Regions from separate parts of the Gracilibacillus sp. D59 genome, predicted to be linked through region 2. Evidence: predicted binding sites of a transcription regulator. Region 2 holds the regulator's gene; each other region holds the start of a gene.
What was found. Region 2 encodes LexA, which represses DNA repair genes until DNA is damaged. Its sites were predicted from a motif close to CGAACATATGTTCG; they were not measured.

Region 1: the regulator LexA is predicted to act here: its motif matches at 5,945-5,958, upstream of uvrB (excinuclease ABC subunit UvrB).
Region 3: the regulator LexA is predicted to act here: its motif matches at 6,221-6,234, upstream of ACTWP4_RS15435 (YolD-like family protein).

The regions. Positions count from the first base shown of each region.
Region 1 covers NZ_JBQQCK010000006.1:194,313-202,195, forward strand. Annotated here, with positions in the region: gene ACTWP4_RS12470 (YojF family protein) at 1-291, opposite strand, end outside; gene uvrA (excinuclease ABC subunit UvrA) at 1,040-3,895, opposite strand; gene uvrB (excinuclease ABC subunit UvrB) at 3,901-5,886, opposite strand; gene ACTWP4_RS12485 (peptide chain release factor 3) at 6,283-7,863, opposite strand.
Region 2 covers NZ_JBQQCK010000005.1:4,072-11,954, reverse strand. Annotated here, with positions in the region: gene ACTWP4_RS10045 (DUF378 domain-containing protein) at 1-159, opposite strand, end outside; gene ACTWP4_RS10040 (hypothetical protein) at 294-635, opposite strand; gene ACTWP4_RS10035 (hypothetical protein) at 961-1,146, shown strand; gene lexA (transcriptional repressor LexA) at 1,309-1,929, opposite strand; gene ACTWP4_RS10025 (YneB family resolvase-like protein) at 2,192-2,854, shown strand; gene ACTWP4_RS10020 (DUF896 domain-containing protein) at 2,949-3,176, shown strand; gene tkt (transketolase) at 3,343-5,343, shown strand; gene ACTWP4_RS10010 (YneF family protein) at 5,477-5,701, shown strand; gene ACTWP4_RS10005 (cytochrome c biogenesis CcdA family protein) at 5,816-6,520, shown strand; gene ACTWP4_RS10000 (Na(+)/H(+) antiporter subunit B) at 6,564-6,989, shown strand; gene ACTWP4_RS09995 (DUF2621 family protein) at 7,128-7,613, opposite strand; gene ACTWP4_RS09990 (ATP-binding protein) at 7,805-7,883, shown strand, end outside.
Region 3 covers NZ_JBQQCK010000009.1:92,639-100,521, forward strand. Annotated here, with positions in the region: gene msrA (peptide-methionine (S)-S-oxide reductase MsrA) at 28-990, opposite strand; gene vrrA (VrrA/YqfQ family protein) at 1,073-1,558, opposite strand; gene ACTWP4_RS15425 (SbcC/MukB-like Walker B domain-containing protein) at 1,920-5,024, opposite strand; gene ACTWP4_RS15430 (exonuclease SbcCD subunit D) at 5,026-6,177, opposite strand; gene ACTWP4_RS15435 (YolD-like family protein) at 6,289-6,624, shown strand; gene ACTWP4_RS15440 (YozE family protein) at 6,648-6,869, opposite strand; gene tatC (twin-arginine translocase subunit TatC) at 6,879-7,643, opposite strand; gene ACTWP4_RS15450 (twin-arginine translocase TatA/TatE family subunit) at 7,724-7,883, opposite strand, start outside.

The sequences.
Region 1 (7,883 bases), on a different contig from region 2:
GCCAGCCATTAGCAGTCTATTTTGTTCATCTACTTCATACTGGTTGACGCCTTCAGCATAAATCCATCCGATATCAAGCTTTAAGCCAACTCGATATGTAGACCCTGCTCCAACTACTTTTCCTCGTTGATAGATTACTTTGGCGTTCCGAATAAACGCACCTACATTGTAGGCCTCTTGATTAAAATGGCTTGCATATGCTCCATTGGTTGTTTCTAGGTGTACATATACTTCTTTATTGGCAAGTTTATCAATTTGTTTCTGTAGTTGATTAATTTCAATTGGTTCCATAGAAAATGGACCCCTCCTCTTCCTACATTCTTACTCTATTCTAGCATAGTATGAGCTGAAGTTCCTGTCCGAGAGATTATAGAAAATAAAACTCGACAGATCCTTATTCTTATTAGATACAAACTGCGAAGTAATGTAGGTTTACTTTCTCTTTTGCTAATTGATAATGAGTTATAGATCGTCGCTGCGGAAAAATACTCCCTTTCCAGGGGCACGGCCTCAGCTAACTTGGTAAAGAAAACCACTTTACCAAGTGGATCTTCGGCTCGCGCTCTCTCCCTAGGAGAGTCGCATTTTTCCGCAGCTTAGAATAGTGTTTTGATAAAGTGACAGGAAAGCCAAAAATAAAAATTCCAAGAGTTCTATTCTCCTAATAATCAAAACACTAAAATGAGCGCAGGCAGAATACGGAGACTCCTGTGGGACAGCGAAAGCTGAAGATCCACTTTGTGAAGGGCTTTTCTTCACAAAGTTAGCTGAAGCCGAGCCCACGGTATAGGATACACTGCGAAAGCTTGCTTAAGCAGATGTTGACTTATGCCCTTTGGGTAAAAGCGGAGTATTCTGCCGAAGCGGTGGCATGACACTCCCCTCAAGAAAGATTGGGAGAAAGCAAATTCTTGATAAATTTATTGCGTAGTTTATGTTTTATGTGCATAGTTACATACATCCTTAACTTAAACCTTTTCGCCGTTTCGAGTAGTTATCTGTACGAAAAAAGACTGCCTATTTCTAGACAGCCCTTTGTTTAACTTCCTATTTTTGCTTCCATTCTTGCTTTGTCGCGTTCTAAAATTGGTTTCAAGTATCTTCCTGTATGGGATTCTTCTACTTCAACTATTTCTTCTGGTGTTCCGGTTGCAACAATCGTTCCGCCACCATCTCCACCTTCTGGACCGAGGTCAATAATGTGATCTGCTGCTTTGATTACGTCTAAATTGTGCTCGATAATAATTACTGTATCTCCGTTGTCAACAAGGCGCTGAATAACGGCTAACAGACGGGAGATATCATCGATATGCAAACCTGTTGTCGGTTCGTCGAGAATGTACAACGATTTTCCGTTGGAGCGTCGATGCAATTCACTTGCTAACTTCACACGTTGCGCTTCCCCACCAGATAACGTCGTAGCTGGTTGTCCAAGTCGGACATAACCTAAACCAACATCATAAATCGTTTCTAATTTCCGTTTAATCTTTGGAATGTTTTCAAAGAATGATAATGCTTCTTCGATCGTCATATCAAGTACATCCGCAATATTTTTCCCTTTATATTTCACGTCCAGTGTTTCACGATTATATCGTTTCCCTTCACACACTTCACAAGGTACATAGACATCTGGTAAAAAGTGCATCTCGATTTTTATAATCCCGTCACCACGACATGCTTCACAACGACCACCTTTAACATTGAAGCTGAAACGCCCTTTTTTATAACCACGGATTTTCGCCTCATTAGTTCGAGCAAAGACATCACGAATATCGTCAAATGCACCGGTATAGGTTGCTGGATTAGATCTTGGTGTTCTGCCGATTGGTGATTGATCAATATCGATCACTTTTTCTAAATACTCAATACCTTTAATTTCCTTATGCTTACCTGGCTTTTGTTTGGCGCGGTGTAATTGAACGGAAAGACTCTTGTGTAATATTTCATTGATTAAGGAACTTTTTCCTGATCCAGAAACGCCGGTTATAGCCGTATAAATACCGATTGGAATCTGGACATCGACATTTTTGAGGTTATTTTCTTCGGCACCAATAATTTCAATAAAACGTCCATCAGATTTAGAACGTTTGGCAGGAACTGGTATGAACTGATCCCCCGCTAAATACTGACCAGTTAAAGATTTTTTCTTTTTCATTACCTGTCTTGGTGTCCCTTGTGCTACGACTTCCCCACCATGTTCACCAGCACCTGGCCCGATATCAATTAAATAATCGGCCGCTAACATCGTATCTTCATCATGTTCCACGACGATCAACGTATTACCAAGATCGCGCATTCGTTCCAATGTTTGAATTAACCGATCATTATCCCGTTGATGTAAACCAATTGATGGTTCATCCAGCACGTAAAGAACACCAGTTAATGCGGAACCAATCTGTGTTGCCAAGCGAATACGTTGTGCTTCCCCTCCTGATAACGAACCGGCAGAACGGGATAGCGTTAAATATTGTAGTCCTACATTGATTAAAAAGGTTAAACGATCATCTAATTCATTAATAATCATATGAGCGATTTGCTTCTCTTTTTCGGACAATCGCAATGTTGTAAAAAATTGATGTGCTTCTGTCACTGACAATGCTGTTACCTGACCAATATGCAAGTCATTTACTTTGACAGCAAGTGCTTCTTCATTTAATCGGTAGCCCTCACATGTTGGGCAGGCATTAGTCGTCATATATTTTTCCATCTGCTCACGGATAAAATCTGATGATGTTTCACGATAACGACGAGCAATATTATGGAGCACACCTTCAAAATAAATATCATTTTCACGTAGCATACCATAGTCATTTTCGTAACGGAAATAGATTTTTTCTTTACCACTACCATTTAAAATTTTCTCTAAATGTTTTTTCGGTAGCTTTTTCACTGGTACATCCATATCTATTCCATAGTGCTTACAAACACTTTTCAGTAATTGCGGATAATATTGTGAACTTGTTGGTTCCCATGCGACAATCGCCCCTTGATTAAGGGTTAAATCTTTGTTCGGGATTACTAGATCAATATCTACTTCCAACTGTGAACCAAGCCCATCACATGTTTTACATGCTCCCCACGGACTATTAAAAGAAAATAATCGTGGTTCCAATTCATCGATCGAAAATCCGCAAATAGGGCAGGCATGATTTTCGCTAAATAACAGTTCTTCATCTCCAATAATATCAACAATTACTTTACCATCACCTAGTTTTAATGCTGTTTCCAAGGAATCAGACAGACGTCCTGAGATTCCTTCTTTTACAACAATCCGATCGACCACAACTTCAATCGAGTGATTTTTATTTTTGTCTAATTCGATATCATCACTGATTTCACGCATTTCTCCATCGATGCGCAAACGGATATACCCTTCTTTTTGCAAATCCTCCAACACTTTTACATGTGTTCCTTTACGACCTGAGACAACTGGGGCAAGTATTTGCAATTTCGTACGTTCTGGATAGTCCATAATTCGATCTACCATTTGTTCAACGGTTTGTGAAGTAATTTCTTCGCCGTGAATTGGGCAAATCGGATGTCCAATTCTTGCGAAAAGTAATCGCATATAGTCATAGATTTCTGTTACGGTACCAACCGTAGAACGTGGGTTACGACTTGTCGTTTTCTGATCGATAGAGATGGCGGGCGATAAGCCTTCAATAGAATCAACATCCGGTTTATCCATTTGTCCTAAAAATTGACGAGCATATGCCGAGAGTGATTCCACATATCGGCGTTGCCCTTCGGCATAAATCGTATCAAAAGCTAATGATGATTTACCTGAACCAGACAATCCTGTTAACACAACCAGCTTATCCTTTGGAATATCAATAGATATGTTTTTTAAATTATGTGCACGTGCTCCTTTTATGGAAATGGATTTTTTAGCCATTCATTTCACCCTTCTGCTTTCAATTCTAAAACAAGATCACGAAGCTCAGCTGCTTTTTCGAAATCTAGCTCGCGAGCCGCTTGTTTCATTTCGTTTTCCATTTTTTCGATTAACTCTTGCTTTTCCTTTTTCGTCATTTCACTTACTTGTTTTGCTTTACTATCGTATTGCTCCTCATCTTCTGCCGCCATGGTAGCGCGGATCACATCACGTACTCCCTTATTGATCGTCGTTGGTACGATACCATGTTTTTCATTATAAGCCTGTTGTTTTTCACGACGACGGTATGTTTCATCAATAGCGGTTTTCATCGAGTCTGTCATTTTGTCGGCATACATAATTACCATACCATTTTCATTACGTGCTGCACGCCCCATTGTTTGAATTAAGGAACGTTGTGATCGTAAGAAACCTTCTTTATCGGCATCTAGAATCGTAACGAGCGATACTTCCGGAATATCCAGCCCTTCACGTAAAAGGTTAATACCAACTAAGACATCATATTTTCCTACCCTTAAGTCACGGATGATTTCAATTCGCTCTAATGTTTTTATTTCAGAGTGTAAGTAGGCAACTTTTAAACCAACTTCTTTTAAATAATCAGTTAAATCCTCTGACATTTTTTTCGTGAGCGTCGTTACTAACACGCGCTCATTTCGATCCACTCTTTTGTTAATTTCACCAATTAAATCGTCCACCTGACCATCGATTGGCCTTACATCGACTACTGGATCTAATAGACCTGTCGGACGGATAATTTGCTCTGTCATTTGTGGTGTATGTTCCAACTCATATGGACCTGGTGTTGCAGATACATAGATCAGTTGATTCGCCTTTTTCTCAAATTCATCAAATGTCAAAGGGCGGTTATCTAAAGCAGATGGTAAACGAAAGCCATGGTCGACTAACACTTGCTTCCGTGCTTGATCACCATTATACATACCACGAATTTGTGGTAAGGTAACATGAGATTCATCAATAACAATTAACGAGTCATCCGGAAAATAATCAATTAATGTATATGGAGTTGAACCTGCTTCTCGTAATGTAAGATGACGGGAATAATTCTCGATTCCGGAGCAAAAACCCATCTCCTCCATCATTTCCAGATCATAATTGGTTCTCTGTTCCAATCGTTGCGCTTCTAACAATTTATCTTCTTCACGGAACTTTTCCAGTTGTTCATGTAATTCTTTTTTGATATTTTCCATTGCTACTTTCAATTTTTCTTCACGAGTAACAAAGTGTGATGCTGGGAAAATCGCAATGTGCTCACGGTCACCAATAATCTCACCTGTTAACGCATCTACTTCTCGAATCCGATCGATTTCGTCACCAAAAAATTCAACGCGAATACAGTGCTCTTCGCGTGAAGCTGGAATAATTTCGACTGAATCACCACGAACACGGAATGTACCACGTTGGAAGTCAATATCATTACGAGCATATTGAATATCGACAAGGCCTCTTAATAATTCATCACGGTCTTTTTCCATTCCTACTCGTAGCGACAACACTTGGCTGCGATATTCTTCTGGTGAACCTAAACCATAAATACAAGATACACTTGCAACAATTAAGACATCATTACGTTCAAAAAGTGCAGATGTTGCCGAGTGTCGAAGTTTGTCAATTTCGTCATTGACGCTTGCATCTTTTTCAATAAATGTATCTGTTGATGGTACATATGCTTCCGGTTGATAATAATCATAGTAACTGACAAAATATTCAACAGCATTGTTCGGGAAAAATTCTTTAAACTCACTGTAAAGCTGACCTGCTAACGTCTTATTATGGGCAATCACCAATGTTGGCTTATTGATCTCTTTAACGACATTACTAATGGTGAATGTCTTCCCGGTCCCTGTTGCACCGAGCAAGGTCTGATGACGTTTCTTTTTCTCTATACCTGTTACCAGCTCCTTAATCGCGCGGGGCTGGTCGCCTTGTGGCTGATAAGGTGCCTGTAATGAAAAAGTTTGCTGTTCCACCTTGATACCTCCGTTCTCTTACTACGTGTCATATTATACACTATATTCCAATAAAAAGCGAACAAATATTCGTTTTAGTTTTTGACTCTCTTTCTTCATTATAACCAAAGGTACCGGGATGTTAAAAAGATATGATATTTAGATGGCGATTTGGCATACGAAACACTTGGAATACGGGTAACTTCTCATATTTGGGAACTTCTGGGGGGCTCTATCAACTTCGAGTAGTTCTCTATCAACTTTCGGTGTCTCTCTATCAACTTTGAGCAGTTCTCTATCAACTTTTGGTGTCTCTCTATCAACTTTGAGCAGTTCTCTATCAACTTTCGGGGATCCTCTATCAACTTACCTCAGCAAAACAAAAACCACAGCTAGTCAAAGCTGTGGTTTACCTATTTATGTGGTTTGATCATATTGGTTTACTTCATATAAATCAATTAGATCGATTTCTGGGTGCTTATCTACAAACCATCTTAAGGCGAAATCATTTTTAAACAATGCCAGGAATTCGTCTTCTCGGTCTTTGACTAACAAACTGCGTTCATCAAATAATTTGGCATCGACTTGTTCTTTATTCAACCACCGTGGAATGCGATCACCAATCGATTCGAGCATTACTTCTACGTTGTACTCATTTTTCATGCGATGTTGGAATACTTCATATTGCAGTTGTCCAACGGCACCAATGATCATGGAGTCGGTCGGATATCCACGGAACAATTGAATTGCACCTTCTTGCACGAGCTGCTCGATACCCTTTCTAAATTGCTTTGCCTTCATAACGTTTTTGGCTGTTACACGCTGGAACATTTCAGGAGGGAATTGTGGTAATTCATCATATTCAAACGTCTTCTTCCCTTCGATCAATGTATCACCAATCCGATATGAACCAGGATCATAGACACCGATAATATCACCGGCATAGGCTTCTTCTACCGTGTCACGTGAGGAAGCAACAAATTGTTGTGTTTGCCCCAAGCGAATCGTTTTACCAGTTCGAGCCAGCGTTACATTCATGCCACGCTCAAACCTTCCTGAACAAACACGTAAAAAGGCAATACGATCACGATGCTGTGGATTCATATTTGCTTGAATTTTGAAAATAAATCCAGAAAAATCCGGATGATCAGGACTAATTACTTCTTCTTCTGTTCGACGCGGTCCTGGTGCAGGTGCCAAGTCTATAAATGTATCGAAAAAGGTCTGTACACCAAATGGCGCAAGTGCACTTCCGAAAAATACCGGGGTTTGTTCACCATCCAGTACACGGTCTAACGAAAATTGATCGCCCGCTTCATCGAGCAATTCTAATTCTTCTACTGTGTCCTGATAAGTTGGATGGTTATAAATATCTTCCTCTTTTTCCATGTCAGCCATCGGAATGTAAGTTTCTTCTTCATTACCATTAAAACGGATAAATTGATCATGATAACGGTCTAGAATGCCTAAGAAACGTTTTCCCATACCAACCGGCCAATTCATTGGATATGTTTCAATATTCAGCACATCTTCAATTTGATCTAATAACTCTAATGGTTCGCGTCCTTCTCGGTCTAATTTGTTAATAAACGTAAAGATCGGAATCCCACGCATCTTACAAACTTTAAACAACTTAATCGTTTGAGCCTCGATCCCTTTGGTTGCATCGATAATCATGACTACACTATCCACAGCTGTAAGTGTACGATATGTATCTTCACTAAAATCCTCGTGACCAGGTGTATCGAGAATATTGACTTTATGCCCTTTATAATCAAAGTTCATCACACTGGAAGTCACCGAGATCCCACGTTGCTTCTCAATCTCCATCCAGTCTGATGTCGCAAATTTTCCTGACTTTTTCCCTTTCACTGTACCTGCTGAGCGAATTAAATTTCCGAACAACAATAATTTCTCTGTCATCGTTGTTTTCCCTGCGTCAGGGTGTGAAATAATCGCAAACGTTTTTCTTTTTTGCACTTCTTCTTGTAATCCCATATTGTTACCTACTTTCTGCT
Region 2 (7,883 bases):
AGCGCCGATTCCTACTAATGTATAGATTAATCTGGAAAGTGCAGCATCTTGTCCTCCGAATATAGATGCAACTAAATCAAATTGAAATAATCCAATTAAGCCCCAGTTTATACCACCAATAATTACTAATGCTAAAGCAATACGTTGTAAGGTATTCATCTGTATCGCCTCCTTTTTAGAATAATGTTCGAACTTATTATTAGTTTATTTTTCCTAAATATACGATCTATTATTAGATTTATGCAATAAAAAAGACAGCCTTAGCTGCCCACTTTTATCTCAACAGATTCAAACTACTCTTCAATAATCACCAAAACTTTCTTCCTTATAGCTGCATTAAAATGATTTCGTTTTTTCTCTTTGCGTTTAGCATAGAAAGTATATTCCGTGAATTGTTCTGATCTATCGGTTTGCAGTACCTTTAAATTATTCACATGCGTCAGCTGTTTTAATTCTCGTATTTCCTCAACAGCTTTTCTTATAACGGGTTCCAGGAAGGCAATATAAGGTTCGCTGATTTTAAATATATTATTGTTACGTAATGTAGTTTGATCTTTCTGGATAACTTCAATAGCCATCGATAAAAATAAATAACGGCATGCTATTTTAAATTCTTCATCAGTAATATTCCTCATTAATTTCACCCTATCAACAAGAACGTTAGTTCCCATCATGCGCCCAATTATTAAGTTTATGCAAATTGTATTTATTGGAAGGATTTTTACAGTTTGTGTCGAAAGTAATAGTTTTATAAGACACAGGAAAGAGCACACAAGATCGATATTAATTAAAAACATCTGTAGACGTCAAAGATCAGAACAGTTAACCCCCCGAAGAGTATTCAGAAGGTGAAGTGAACGAAGATTTCGCAGATAAAGCAATTGAAACGGTAGATGAAATTAATACCATTTATAAATCTGATGTCATTATGTTTATGATAAAGAAAACGGAATTGAAATAATGGAAGAAATAAGAGAATTTACATCCTTAGATACATTCAACAAAAGAGAATTAAACAATAAAGAAATGGAAGTGCAAGTAATATTATCGGAATTACAATTGTACTTACTTAATGAAAAACCAGAAACCCCATTTAATGAAAATTACAAAGAATTAATAAGCAAATTAAAAATACCTACCGAATAAGTAGGTGCTCAGGCTGTTGAGAAAGTAAATTTTCAACAGCCTATTTTTTTGAAATAAACTCCATACATAATAATATTATGGTAAATAATATAAAGTAATATTGTTAACAAAAAAAGTACGTCTTAGCTAAAGAACGCACTTTTAAATATAACCAGAACTTATTTAAATGTTTCGATATAATCCAACAACTTTTCCTAGAATACTAACATTATTATAGATTAGCGGATCCATGGTTGCATTTTCAGGCTGGAGGCGTATATGATCCTTCTCTTTAAAGAAACGTTTCACGGTAGCTTCACTGTCTTCTGTCATTGCAACTACAATATCACCGTTTTCTGCTGTGTTTTGTTGTTTGACGATTACTTTGTCTCCATCTAATATCCCTGCTTCGATCATACTGTCTCCTTCAATGATAAGTACAAATAACTGTTCAGCTACATGCATATCGTTATGGGGAATCGGTATATATTCTTCAATGTTCTCAACTGCGGTGATAGGAAGACCAGCTGTTACTTTCCCGATAACTGGCGCAAATGTAGCTTCCGTTTTTGGAATTTCCAGTTCTCCATCTTGTGGAAGTATCTCTATGGCTCTTGGCTTGGTTGGATCGCGTCTAATATAGCCTTTCTTCTCCAATCGCGCTAAATGACCATGTACAGTTGAACTTGATGCTAAACCAACAGCTTCCCCAATCTCACGAACAGATGGTGGATATCCTTTTAGCTCTACTTGCTCTTTAATATATGCTAATATCTCCTCTTGTCGTTTTGATAGATTTGTCATATTTAAATCTCCTTACACGTATTATTTATTAATCAAAGTATAGCACAGCAAAGTAATTTTTACAAACATTCGTTCGAGAAAACTATTGACATGAACACCTGTTCGTGTATAATAAAGATACGAACAAAAGTTCTGTGGAGGGATTTTTTATGTTAAAAAATATATCTAAAGTTGACATCTTTTATTTAATTGCATTTATACTAGCTCTTGTCTTTTTTTATATTTCAGCCGTAACTAGCATATAGAATAAAGGAGTAAATCTATGAAGAAAGTGATCATTTATTGTCGAGTTAGTACAGATAAGGAAGTACAAGAAACATCTATTAAAAGGCAGCAAGAAGAATTGCAATTGTTTGCAAATAAATATAATTTTGAAATCATCAAAATAATAGCCGAAAAACAAAGCGGGTATGAAATTGAACGAGAAGGTATTTTTGAAATGTTAGAGGAATTTCATAATGGTAATGCAGACACACTATTGGTTCAAGATGAAACAAGACTTGGAAGAGGAAATACGAAAATCGCATTACTTCATCAATTGAATCGATTACGTGTTAACATATATACGCTGTCACATAATGGTGAATTACAACTATCAGAAGGCGATTCAATGGTGTTACAAATTGTCTCGATAGTAGAAGAATACCAACGGAAATTACATAACGCTAAAATTAAAAGAGGAATGAAAAAGGCGGTAAGCAACGGTTTCAATCCAGCTGAAAACCTTTCAAATCAGCATCTTGCTAAAGGTAGAGAACGAAAAGAATTTCCGATAGAAGAAGTAATCAGGTTAAAAGAGAATAACTTAACTTTTAAAGAGATTGCATCCGTTTTAAGAGGAATGGGTTATGACGTATCTAAAGCAACTGTCCATCGTCGGTATCAAGAATACCAATCACTTGAAAACTTACAAAATCAAGATTAGAATGAAGATAGAGTATACTATTCGTGTATACTCTTTTTTGCATTGTAGAATTATGATAAATGAACAGTTATTAGAAAAGAGGTGTCAAATCTCTATGTTATCAAAGGAAAAAATTGCTCGTATTAATGAGCTAGCAAATAAAGCAAAAAAAGAAGGGTTAACGAATGAAGAAAAGCAAGAACAACAATCTTTGCGTGAGGCCTATCTAAAAAACGTTAGAAAATCATTTAAAAATCATATGAAAGGGATGACAGTCGTTGATCCTAACGGGAATGATGTCACTCCGGAAAAAGTAAAACATTTAAAAGAGAAGAAAAAGTAGTGATTTCTACTTTTTCTTCAAAATCTGAAAAAATATATCAAAAACTGATATTTCTAAAGAAATTACTCGCTTTTTGACTTGATATACTTGTCTTTAAAGTGATTTCGTTATAGGATTATAAATGTGCGTACATATTTTGCAAATTTGAAAGGGGACAAATTTAACAATGGCAAAGCAAATTGAACAAATGTCTATTAATGCAATTAGAACATTGTCAATAGACGCGATTGAAAAAGCTAATTCTGGTCATCCAGGATTGCCAATGGGTGCGGCTCCAATGGCATATACTCTTTGGACAGAACACATGAATCATAACCCAAAAAGCTCTAAATGGTTTAATCGTGACCGTTTTGTATTATCTGCAGGTCATGGATCTATGTTACTTTACAGCCTACTACACTTGTCAGGTTATGATGTAACAATTGACGACTTAAAAGGATTCCGTCAATGGGATTCAAAAACTCCAGGTCACCCGGAAGTACACCATACTGATGGGGTGGAAGCTACTACTGGTCCATTAGGCCAAGGTATTGCGATGAGTGTTGGTATGGCAATGGCTGAAAAACACTTAGCTGCAAAATATAATAAAGATAATTATAATGTAGTAGACCACAATACATTTGCAATTGTTAGTGATGGAGATCTAATGGAAGGTATCTCACATGAATCTGCCTCTCTAGCTGGTCACTTAAAATTAGGTAAACTAATTGCTTTATATGACTCTAATGATATTTCATTAGATGGTGACTTAAACAAGTCATTCTCTGAGAATATAGAAGATCGTTTCAAAGCGTATGGATGGCAAGTAATCCGTGTTGAAGATGGTACGGATACAGAATCAATTTCAAAAGCTATTGCAGATGCTAAAGCGAATACAGACCAACCAACTCTAATTGAAGTAAAAACTGTAATTGGTTACGGTTCACCTAACAAATCTGCTTCATCTGCTTCTCATGGTGCGCCACTTGGAGAAGACGAAGTTAAATTAACAAAAGAGTTCTATAAGTGGGAGCATGAGGATTTCCATGTACCTGATGAAGTATATCAAGATTTTGAAACAAAAATCGTTGAAAAAGGTAAAGCAGTAGAACAAGAGTGGAAGGAATTATTCGATTCTTATAAGGAAGCATACCCTGAACTAGGTCAGGAATTAGACAATGCAATTAATAATAAACTACCTGAAGGCTGGGATCAAGATTTACCAGTATATGAAGCAGGTAAAGATGAAGCTGCTACACGTGCTACATCTGGTGAAGTATTAAATGCAATTGCTAAAACTGTACCATCATTATTCGGTGGTAGCGCAGACTTAGCAGGCTCTAATAAAACTAATTTAAAAGATACTGGTGATTTCTCAGCTGCTACACCTGACCAACGAAATATTTGGTTTGGCGTGCGTGAATTTGCAATGGCAGCTGCGTTAAATGGTATGGCATTACACGGTGGACTAAAAGTATTCGGTGGTACATTCTTTGTATTCAGTGACTACTTACGTCCGGCAGTTCGTCTATCTGCTATTCAAAATCTGCCTGTAACTTATGTGTTAACACATGATTCGATAGCTGTAGGTGAAGATGGCCCAACACATGAACCAGTAGAACAATTAGCAGCGTTTAGAGCAATGCCAAATCTTTCAGTTATTCGTCCAGCTGACGGTAATGAAGTACAAGCTGCTTGGCGTTTAGCGATTGAATCTACTTCACAGCCAACAGCATTAGTGCTTACTCGTCAAGGACTTCCTACTTTAGAAGGAACTGCTGAAAAAGCATATGAAGGTGTGAAAAAAGGTGGTTATGTAGTAAGTCCTGCTGCTAAAGAAACTCCAGATGCTATTCTTGTTGCAACTGGTTCTGAAGTGCAGCTTGCAGTAAAAGCACAAAAAGCATTAAAAGAAGAAGGTAAAGACGTAAGTGTTGTAAGTATTCCATCATGGGATCGTTTCGAAAAACAAGACGCAGCATACAAAGAATCTGTATTACCAAGTGCTGTAACAAAACGTGTTGCGATTGAAATGGCTTCTTCATTAGGTTGGGATCGTTATGTCGGTCTTGAAGGTAAAATTATTGCAATCGACAAATTCGGTGCATCCGCAAATGGAAACAAGATTATTGAAGAATACGGATTCACTGTAGAAAATGTCGTAAAACACGTAAACGAATTATTCTAATACATTAAAATGGGACAGAGGGCAGGTTCCTCGTCCCATTTTTTATCGTACATAAGTTAATATACAAGTGCTTGTATTATTAAATAACTTTTACTATACTGTATAAGAGACAAGTTTAAGGAGGAACGATCGAATGAGCACTATTCTTTGGATTATATTTATCGTGGTTGCTCTTTTAGCCGGGGTTGCCCTAGGCTTTTTTATCGCGAGAAAATATATGATGAACTATTTAAAGAAAAACCCACCAATTAATGAACAAATGCTAAGAACATTAATGATGCAAATGGGGCAGAAGCCATCACAAAAGAAAATCAAACAAATGATGCGCTCCATGAACAATCAAATGGATAACAAATAAAAACGCATTGTAACATAATTGTCGAATTAGAATCCTTGCTATCAAACAGCAAGGGTTTTATCATATTTATAGAAGTGTATATCTATAAATATCGTGGAGTCTGGAGTGACAAAGTTGAATGAAGTAAATATTTTTATCGCATTTGGTGCAGGTTTTTTATCATTTATCTCCCCGTGTGTCTTACCACTGTACCCTGCATTCCTTTCATACATCACTGGTATGAGTGTGAATGATATCAAAGAAGAAAAAGCAATGGTTAACTATAAAAGTATTCTACATACAATATTTTTTCTGTTAGGGTTCTCTAGTATATTTATTATTCTCGGTTTCACCACGAGTTTTATTGGTGAATTTTTAACGAGATGGGACGATTTAATTAGACAGATAGGTGCGATCCTAATTATCTTTTTCGGACTTATAATAGTAGGTGCCTTAAATTTTAATTTCTTAATGAAAGAGAAAAAAGTACACTTTAAAAATAGGCCTGCGGGTTTCATTGGATCACTTATTATTGGTATGGCATTTTCACTAGGATGGACACCGTGTACAGGTCCCATTCTTATGGCTGTCATTTCTCTTGCTGCAACAAACACTGAACTGGGAATTATATTAATGACTTCTTATTCATTAGGTTTCGCCATACCTTTCTTTATTCTTGCCTTTTCTATTGGTAAAATGAAATGGATCAAGAGAAACTCACAAAAGTTAGTGAAAATCGGTGGATACGTGATGATTTTTATGGGGTTCTTCTTATTTTTCGATTTAATGACAAAGCTCACATCATTTCTATCAGGATTTTTTAACTTTCAAGGATTTTAACAAACAGATAGAGATATACTAACTATATTCGGAGGGGAAAGCTATGGTAAGAACTAATGACTTAATTTTAAAAACGATGACAGTTTTAATCGCTTTTATTTTATTTGGGTTTGCAGTAAATTTATTTTTTGCAGGGCACAATGAACCGGGCGGAGGTTTCATAGGGGGTTTAATGACGGCGGCAGCAATTGTTCTGATGTATATGGCTTATGGTGAGAAAGCTGTTAATAAAGTATTGCCATTTAATTATCGTACTCTGATCGCGCTTGGCTTGATTATTGCTATTGCTACTAGTGTTGGCTCCTTCCTGTTTGGTCAGCCCTTCCTTAGCCAAACATTTGATTATTTTCACATTCCTGTCTTTGGAGAGGTGGAGCTGGCAACGGCACTATTATTTGATTTAGGTGTTTATTTAACGGTTATTGGTGTAACAATGACAATTGTTTTAACTATTTCCAGTGACCGATAAAGTAAGACTTCCAAAAGTGATCGTTTCTGTATACCACATGATTCTAACGTCGATACCTCTACTGACAGTTTTTCAGGAATTTAGAGTGGGGGTTACGGGCTATTTTTCACCATGCTAAAAAAACGCAGCAAGACACGTTTAACGTAAATTTCGGCGTGTTCTTGCTGCGTATTTTTTATTGTTGTAATCTTCAGGTGAGTATTGAAAGAAATGTTCATATTGATTCATATCGATGGATTTTTCTTTTAGTTTTTTTCGCAAAAATTTATGATCTCGTTTAGGTGTTGCCATAATATAGCCTTGAATTAATGTTTCTTGTGTAATTGCTTTTTCATGCTTCTCAAGAGCTAATTGACCTATTTTTCCAGCAATCTTCTGTCTGGCGACATCCCGAAATAATTCTGGGACTGGTGATACTAATTCTTCAAGAAAGGCTTTTTCATCACTTTTCCATAGGTGTTTTGATTGTTCTATATAATGTTTTTCCCAATCCAAATCAGATTTTCCATCATCTTTTGGCAAACTTTTCAAAAATTTACGAAACATGAAATATCCACCGATCCCAAGTAGACCTAATAAAATAAAAGTCCATGCTACGATGAATATCATAAAGTTAAAGGACATAAGGGTAACACCCGCCATTCTTATTTATTATCGTTTTATTTTTATGCAAAATATAGTAATATAACTATGAATCGTAAATTTAGTCATGAATATTTATATTTCTCATATAATTTACTAGATCGTTGATATTATAGCATGATTAGACTTTTTAACAAAATAATTTTGATGAAAAAAAGTTAGGGGGTAAGGCCTTGCTTAATTATGTCGATCAGCCAGATAATACGAGCGTAAATGACGAAGTAGAAAAAAATATCATGCTTTCGGATTTAC
Region 3 (7,883 bases), on a different contig from region 2:
AAAACTTCCCGATTTAACAACGGGAAGTTATTCGAATAGTGCTAAATACTCTTCAAGTCCTTCATCTTTCAATTTGTGTTTTGGAATGAATCTTAGAGCAGCAGAATTAATACAATATCTCATTCCACCTTCGTCAATTGGGCCATCATCAAATACATGGCCGAGATGGGAATCTGCCTCATCACTTCTTACTTCAATTCTTCGCATCCCATGCGAGGTATCTAGATTTTCTGCAATCGAGTTGCGGTTTAAAGGTTTAGTGAAGCTTGGCCATCCACACCCTGCATCATATTGATCTTTACTGGAAAACAAAGGTTCACCACTAACAATGTCTACATATATACCTTCTTCAAAGTTATTCCAATATTGATTATCAAATGGTCTTTCTGTTCCGTTTTCTTGTGTTACATGATACTGAATAGGTGTTAAGCGTTCTTTTAAATCATCTTTTGAAATATTTTTTCCCCAATTTCTTTTGATAAAATCTGCTCTGCCTGACCCTTTTTTATACAACTTGTAATGAAAGTTTTGTTTTTTGTAGTAATCTTGATGTTGTTCTTCTGCTCGATAAAAAGTTTTTGCCGGTAATATGTCTGTTACAATAGGCTTATCAAACTTGCCACTTTCCTGCAATTTCTGTTTAGATTGTTCCGCTAAACTTTTTTGTTGATCATTGGTGTAAAAAATAGCTGTTTTATAGGATTCACCACGATCATGGAATTGGCCACCGGGATCTGTAGGATCGATTTGCTGCCAAAATATCTCTAATAATTTTTGATATGGAAATATATCCGGATTGTACGTTATTTCAACCGCTTCTCGATGCCCTGTTGTATTGGTGCACACTTCTTCATATGTGGGATTAGCTTTATCTCCACCTGTGTATCCTGATACAACCTGTTCAATACCTGGTTGTTCATCAAAAGGTTCGACCATACACCAAAAACAGCCACCTGCAAAAATTGCTTTCTCGAGAGATTGCTTTGTCATGAAAAAGCCTCCTAGTAAAATTGATTACTTTTATTGTGCTCTTAGAGTTAAAAAAATGCAAGTGGTCTGTTTTTACATAATCCTAGATAAACAATTTTGGCTGAGATTCACTTGTGCTAATTTGAGTAGATCTTTTATTTACCTGTTTTTTGGTGGTCGGTGAACTTTCAGTTATAGTCATTTCTTCTGCTTCTTCTATTTCATCATCAACTTCAACTTCATCATTTATCTCGTTTAATGCCTTCATCATATTGATTAATTTCGGAGCGTTCTTTATCATTGGCCCGTATTCTTTAATTAATGGTGTTGCCTGTTGAGCTACTTTTAAAACTTGTTGCACATTATTTAACGTTCCCATTAGATTTGACCCGCTACCTGTTGCCACATTTGTTGCCTGGGTCATATTTGAAGCCTGTGATGGTAAAAAACGTTGCAATAATCCTTGCAGTCCTGTTGGATTTGTCATTTGATTTGGGACGGGACCGCGGGGAAAGAATCCCTGTGTCGGTATGTTATTCGGTATGTTATGTTGTGAGAACATTGGTGGTTGGTTTGGTGGACGAAACATATACATTCTCCTTCCGTTTAGCATGTTGATATAGTATATGTTCGTTTGTCTATAATGGTATAGGCATAAAAAAGAACTAGACAATTTAGCGTTGTATTAAGTATTAATAATACTGTGAAAGAAATTTGTTGTGCAACGATTCGATACTAGATAGTCCCATAGGTTTTGCTATAAAAAAGAATACACACGTTTCCTTATTGGTAGAAACATGTGTATTCTTATAGTCAACGTGAAGTATTTGGTCAATGAAGCACCTTAATAGGAAATGAATATTTGATGACAAATAATATTTCCTGGGTAAGCGCATGTTTTGACAGTAATTATTTGGTTGTTGTTGAATTTTGTATCATTTTGCTTGTTTTTAGCCAATTCTGAACTTCGCTGTAGAACCGTTTGGAGATGATTCCACAACTAATTTGGCTTTAATTTCGTCTTTTAATTGTGCTACGTGGGAAATAACACCGATCACACGATGGTCTTGTTGTAAATCTTTTAAACATTTAATAGCTTGCTCTAGAGATATTTCATCAAGTGTACCAAATCCTTCATCAATAAATAGTGTGTCTAATTGTACACCACCTGCATGAGCTTGGACAATATCGGCCATCCCTAATGCAAGACTAAGAGCTGCTTTGAAGCCTTCCCCACCAGAAAGGGTATTTACTGATCTTTTCTTACCTGTATAATGATCTAGTACTTCAAGGTCAAGACCACTCTGAGCTCCACGCTTTGCTAATTCTTCGCTTCGAATTAATTGATAACGATGATCTGTCATTTGATCAAGACGTATGTTGGCTTGCAACAATATTTCATCTAAAAAGGTCGATAATACAAACCGTTCAAATGAAAGTCTTGCAGAATTATCACCTCTGGCTAAATCAGCCAATTCTCCAATATGGAAATAATCATCATTTCTTTCTTTCATTCTTTCTTCTAAATCATTTGTTTTCCGAATCGTCTCAACTAACTGATCGATTTGAAGAACAATAGCTTGGATATGTTTATATTTGTCATTTTTATCTTTTTCTACTTCTGCCATCTTTTCTTCCATTTTTGTTAAATCTGGTTTTTCAATATCATTTATCCATTCTTTTAGATTGTCTAATCTGTTTTTCACTACATTTTTTTGCTCGTCATGCTGTGATATTTTACTTTCCATTTCCAGTTGCTTTTCAGATGGTAGAAGGGCTTGTTTATAATCTGTAATCGCCGCAAATTGATAATTGGCAAGTGTCCGCTTAAATATCTCTTCTTGTTCTGTATATTTTTGTTGTAACTGATCAGTGAATTGTTTTGCTTCCTGATATTTTGTTTCTGCCTTGTTCTTTTCTTCAAGCACTTTTTCATAATGATCTTGTACATTTTTCCAATACTGCAATTTATGATTTAGTTCCTTTTCCAACATGCTCACTTGTTGTTTAAAGGCTGCAGGTGATTCTGTATCAGCAGGAAGTTGCGCTTTAAGTTGTGAATAGTTAGCATGGAGTTGATGATATTCTTTACTTAATTCCTGATATGTTTCTTGTGTTTGTACTAATTCTTGCTTTAATCGATCATAATCCTGTAATTCCTTTTGAATTTGCTTGAATTGATTATGGAATTCTTGAGCCTTATTGAGATGGTCTTGTGTTTCATTTTTATTATTTTGGATGCTTCCAAGTAAGGATTTATCTAATTGTTGTATTTCCTCTTTAGTGACTTTTTCTTTTTTTATTTCTAACGATTGAATCAATCGCGTAACAATTTGTTTTTTCCCTTCTCCTTGTTCTTTAATTTGTAGGAGTGTCATTTGCATATTTTTTGTTTCTTCATGTAGTGTAGTAAGGTATTGGTTTTCTTTTTCAATCCATTCATCTGAAATAGAAGAATCTTCTATCTTGGCCAGGTCTGGATGGTGGTTGGAGCCACATACAGGGCACGCATCTCCAGCTTCCAATGATGCTGCCAAATGACTTGCAAAATGTTTTTTTCTTTTCTGTTCTAACTGTTCACATCTCTTTGTCTGTGCATCAGCTTTTGCTTGCAGCTTATCGACTACATTTTTATATTGCTGATAGTCTTTCCTTAACACTAAAAGCTCTCGATATTCCTTCTTTAAATCTTGCATATCTGTTGCTTTACGTTGCAGTTGTTCTTTTTCATGCTTAAGTTGTTGCAAAATGCTGTTTGATTCATGGATCTTATCTCTTATCTCGTAACTCGTTTCTTTCATTTTTTCTAGTTCTTTGATTTTATTTTCCAGCTCAGTTTGTTTCTCTAAAGTTCTTTTTATTGTTTTATCTAGTTTAGTCAGTTTGTTACCAGAAGCTTCGAATTGATCCATCTTCTTTAGTAGTTGCTGCTGCTCTTTCAATTGAAATTGTAGTGATTCACGTTCTTTTTCTTTCTTTTGTTCTTCTTCATATTTAAGCTTAGATTGTTCATAAAGAATCTGGACATCTTTTTGTTGTTTAGTTATATCCTCAAATTTCTGTTGTTGCGATTGATATTCTTTTTTCCTAGTTTGCATTAATTCTTCTACCGGTTTTATTTTCTCCGCTATTTTTGCGAGTTCGAGTTTTTCATGTAAAATAACTATATCTTTTTGTTTTAGCTGCAATTGATTTTGTTTTTCTTGAAGTTGTTCATACTCTTGAAAATGATCTACTAATTTTTTTTGCTGGTAATATTGCTCTTGTAATAAAGTTAATTGATTGTTTACTTGCTCTAGTTCTTTATTTAATGATGCTTTTTGTTCTTCTAGTTTGTGGTAACGATTTTCTAGTTGTTCTTTCACCTTCACCTCTGAGTCAGGATCGATCGATTCATCTGGCAATTTTTCTAATTCATGTTGATATTGCCAATCTAGTCTTTCAAGTTGTTCTTTCAAAGATTTTGCTTCTTCTTTTAATCTATCAGTAATATTTTTATAAAAATAAGTCCGAAATATTTTTTGTAACACTTCTTCTCGTTCTTTACTATTTTCGGAGATTAGTTTTCGGAACTCACCTTGGGGAATCATAATCATCTTCCTAAATTGTTCATAATCAAGTCCGATCATTTCCTCAATTGTTTCATTGACGTCCTTTATTTTTGAAACAATTAATTCCCATTGTTGATCTTGATTATATACGTAAAGACTGGCACCTGCAGGTTCTTCTGTATATCCTTCTCCTCGTGCTTTAGGTTTTTGTTGTTTCGGGCTTCTCACTACACGATACGTTTTCTGATGCAATACAAAGGTAAAACAGACTGAAGTTAATTCAGTTACGTCAGCAAAATGACTACGAAATGCATCTTGATCACGGTCAGTACCACTGGCTTTTCCATATAAACTGTAACAAATTGCATCAAAAATGGTTGTCTTTCCAGCACCAGTTGGACCGGTAATCAAAAATATCGGTTCTTCTCCCAGATCAGTAAAAGTTATTTGTTGTTGCTCTCGGTAGGGTCCAAATGCGGTTAGCTCAAGGTTTAATGCGCGCATATTATTTTCCCCTTTCTTCTACCATTACTTTTTGTATGACATCTTCTACATATTTCGCCCGCTCTTCAGAAAGTTCTGTTCCTTTTATTTCTTTATAGAAAGAAGCAAATAGTTGTTCATGGGTCATTTTTTGTTTTTCTTTTATCGATTGGATCTCTTTAAGTGAATGATGTACTAAGTGATGTTTGCGTTCTAAACGTAAAATATTTGGAAACAGCTTACGAAGCTTTGTAACGGGATCAATTATTTGACCATCATCCAGTAATCGAATTTGCAGGTAATCAGTAGTCGCTTCCACCACTTTTCCCTCTAACAATTCTTCAAAATAACCCTCTGCAATTCGTAAATCCTTTGGTGCTTTTAAGGGAATAGTGTTTATTGTTTTTTTACGCTCATCTATTTCCAAGATGGTGACAGTTTTTTTATGGTTTGCTTCTGAAAAGGAATATTTCATGATGGAACCGCTGTAACGGATAAAGTCACTTTTTATTTTTTGAGGTTGATGAAGATGACCTAAGGCAATATAATCAAAGGATTTAAATATAGATGCATCAATGTAAGGAGTGCCTCCAATCATCGTAAGTCTTTCTTCTGACTCTGATTCCATTCCACCTGCAATAAAAGCATGTCCGACCAAAATGTGTCGAGCTTGCTCTGTCATTTCTTCTTCAATCTGTCTCACGATACGCTCCATAGCTTCTTGGTGTGTTTGAATGGATTCCTCTTGAAAATAGTGCCTCACTTGTTCTGGTTCTAAATAAGGTACTAAATGAAAATAGACATCGTTAGTTCCATCGCTGAAATGTATTGGTTTAAATATATCCTCAATAGTTGTAGCTAAATATAATTGTTTGGAACGAAATAAACTTGCCCCGAAGCCTAGTCGATCTGGGCTATCATGGTTACCAGAAATAGCAATAATTGGGATCTCCATGTCAACTGATACTGTAGTAAAGAATGAATTTAATAATTCAACTGCTTCTCTTGGTGGAACCGCTCGATCATAGAGGTCACCTGCAATGACGATAACATCTGGTTTTTCTGCCTGGATGATATCAATAAGCTGCTGTAGGACCTCACTTTGGTCTTCTGTCATATGTAATCCGTGAACAATTTTTCCTAAATGCCAATCAGCTGTATGTAAAATCTTCATATAATAGTCACCATTCCTTCCATATTTTACTACCAATTATACACGAACAAATGATCGAAGTCCATTGATTAAGAACCTACGTTCGTGTATGATGTTAGTGAGGTGGTTTGTTTGATACACGATAGAGGTAAAATAAAATGGGCTTCCTTAATGCTGCCTGAACATGTTGAGATGTTGCAAGAGTTCTTTTACGAAGAATCTTCTAAGGAAAAACCAGTTTTAAATGAAGATTGTGTTCATGAAATGGAACTAACGCTACAACAGGCGCTGCAATCTAATCACAAAGTAAAACTAAGCTATTATCAAAATGGTTCTTTTGAGTCTGTTTTTGGTCATATCGTTAAGTTGCAGTCAACAGAAAAAAAGATAACCATCCAAGAAGCATCTGTGAAAAAAAAGATTCCATTCGATAATATTGTAGCAATAGAGTTACTGTATGAGGAATAAAAGCCATGAGTAGTTTGGAACACTCATGGCTTAACTTCATCTATATACTCATCCCATAAACGATCAAATGTTGCAATTGCTTCTGGAAATGGAGTGTGCCACTCAAGATAACTACTAATCTCATAGTAATCGTGAGAATGCTTTGGGAAGTCGTGATCATAAAACATCCAGTCAGCTAATCTTCTGGAATCATCCAATTGTTTATTTCCACGATAACGCATCATAAAGTGATAAAAAGATTTCATATTCTTCGATCAATCCTTCGAGTTATTTTCCATAAATTCACGATGTTTCGCTTGTTTTTTACGATAAACAATTCGCGATAACATAATACTGATTTCATATAGTACGATTAATGGAATGGCAACCACAATTTGCAATATAAAATCTGGTGGTGAAATCATAGTTCCTATGATAACAAGGATGAAATAACCATACTTTCTCGTTTTACTTAAAAATTGTGGTGTAACAACACCTAAACTAGTTAAAAACATAGTAATAACCGGGACTTCAAAAAATACAGCAAACGGTAATGTCACTCTAAATATAAAGCGAAAATAGTTTTCAACTGTGAACATCGTATCAAACATTCCATCGTTCAATGATAATACAAATGGAAGAATGAGTTGTATGAAAATGAAATAACCAAAAGCGAGCCCGGATATAAACAATATAAAAATAACTGGAATATAAACCAATGAAATTCGTTGCTCTCTTTTCGTTAAACCTGGTTTAACAAATAACCATAATTGCATACATAGAAATGGTAATGTTGCAGCAAAAGCAACGATAAAAGCAATCATGAAGATGATCCAGATAATTTCCTCTGGAGAAATGAGATTTAGTGTGATATCAATATCATTTAAAAAGAAATCCCTAATATCTTCCACAAAATAAAGACCACCGATAAAAAATAATACAAATATTAGCGCGGTCCATAAAAAGCGATTACGTAATTCAGCGAAATGGTCTAAATACCCCATTTCCTTTTCATTTGGTAAGGATTTGTCTTGCTTCATTTTAAACGTCCCTTCATCAATAGCCAGTGTTATATGCAAGAAAAAGATGTAAAAGAATGTCTTTTACATCTTTTCTTTACTTATTTGCCTGATTTATCTTCATCATCATTCATAATATCATTGGTAGCTTTTTTAAACTCGCGTAAAGAATTGCCCACAGCTTTGCCGATCTCAGGTAATTTAGAAGGTCCAAAAATAACCAATGCAATAAGTAGTATTAAAATTAACCCTGGAAAGCCA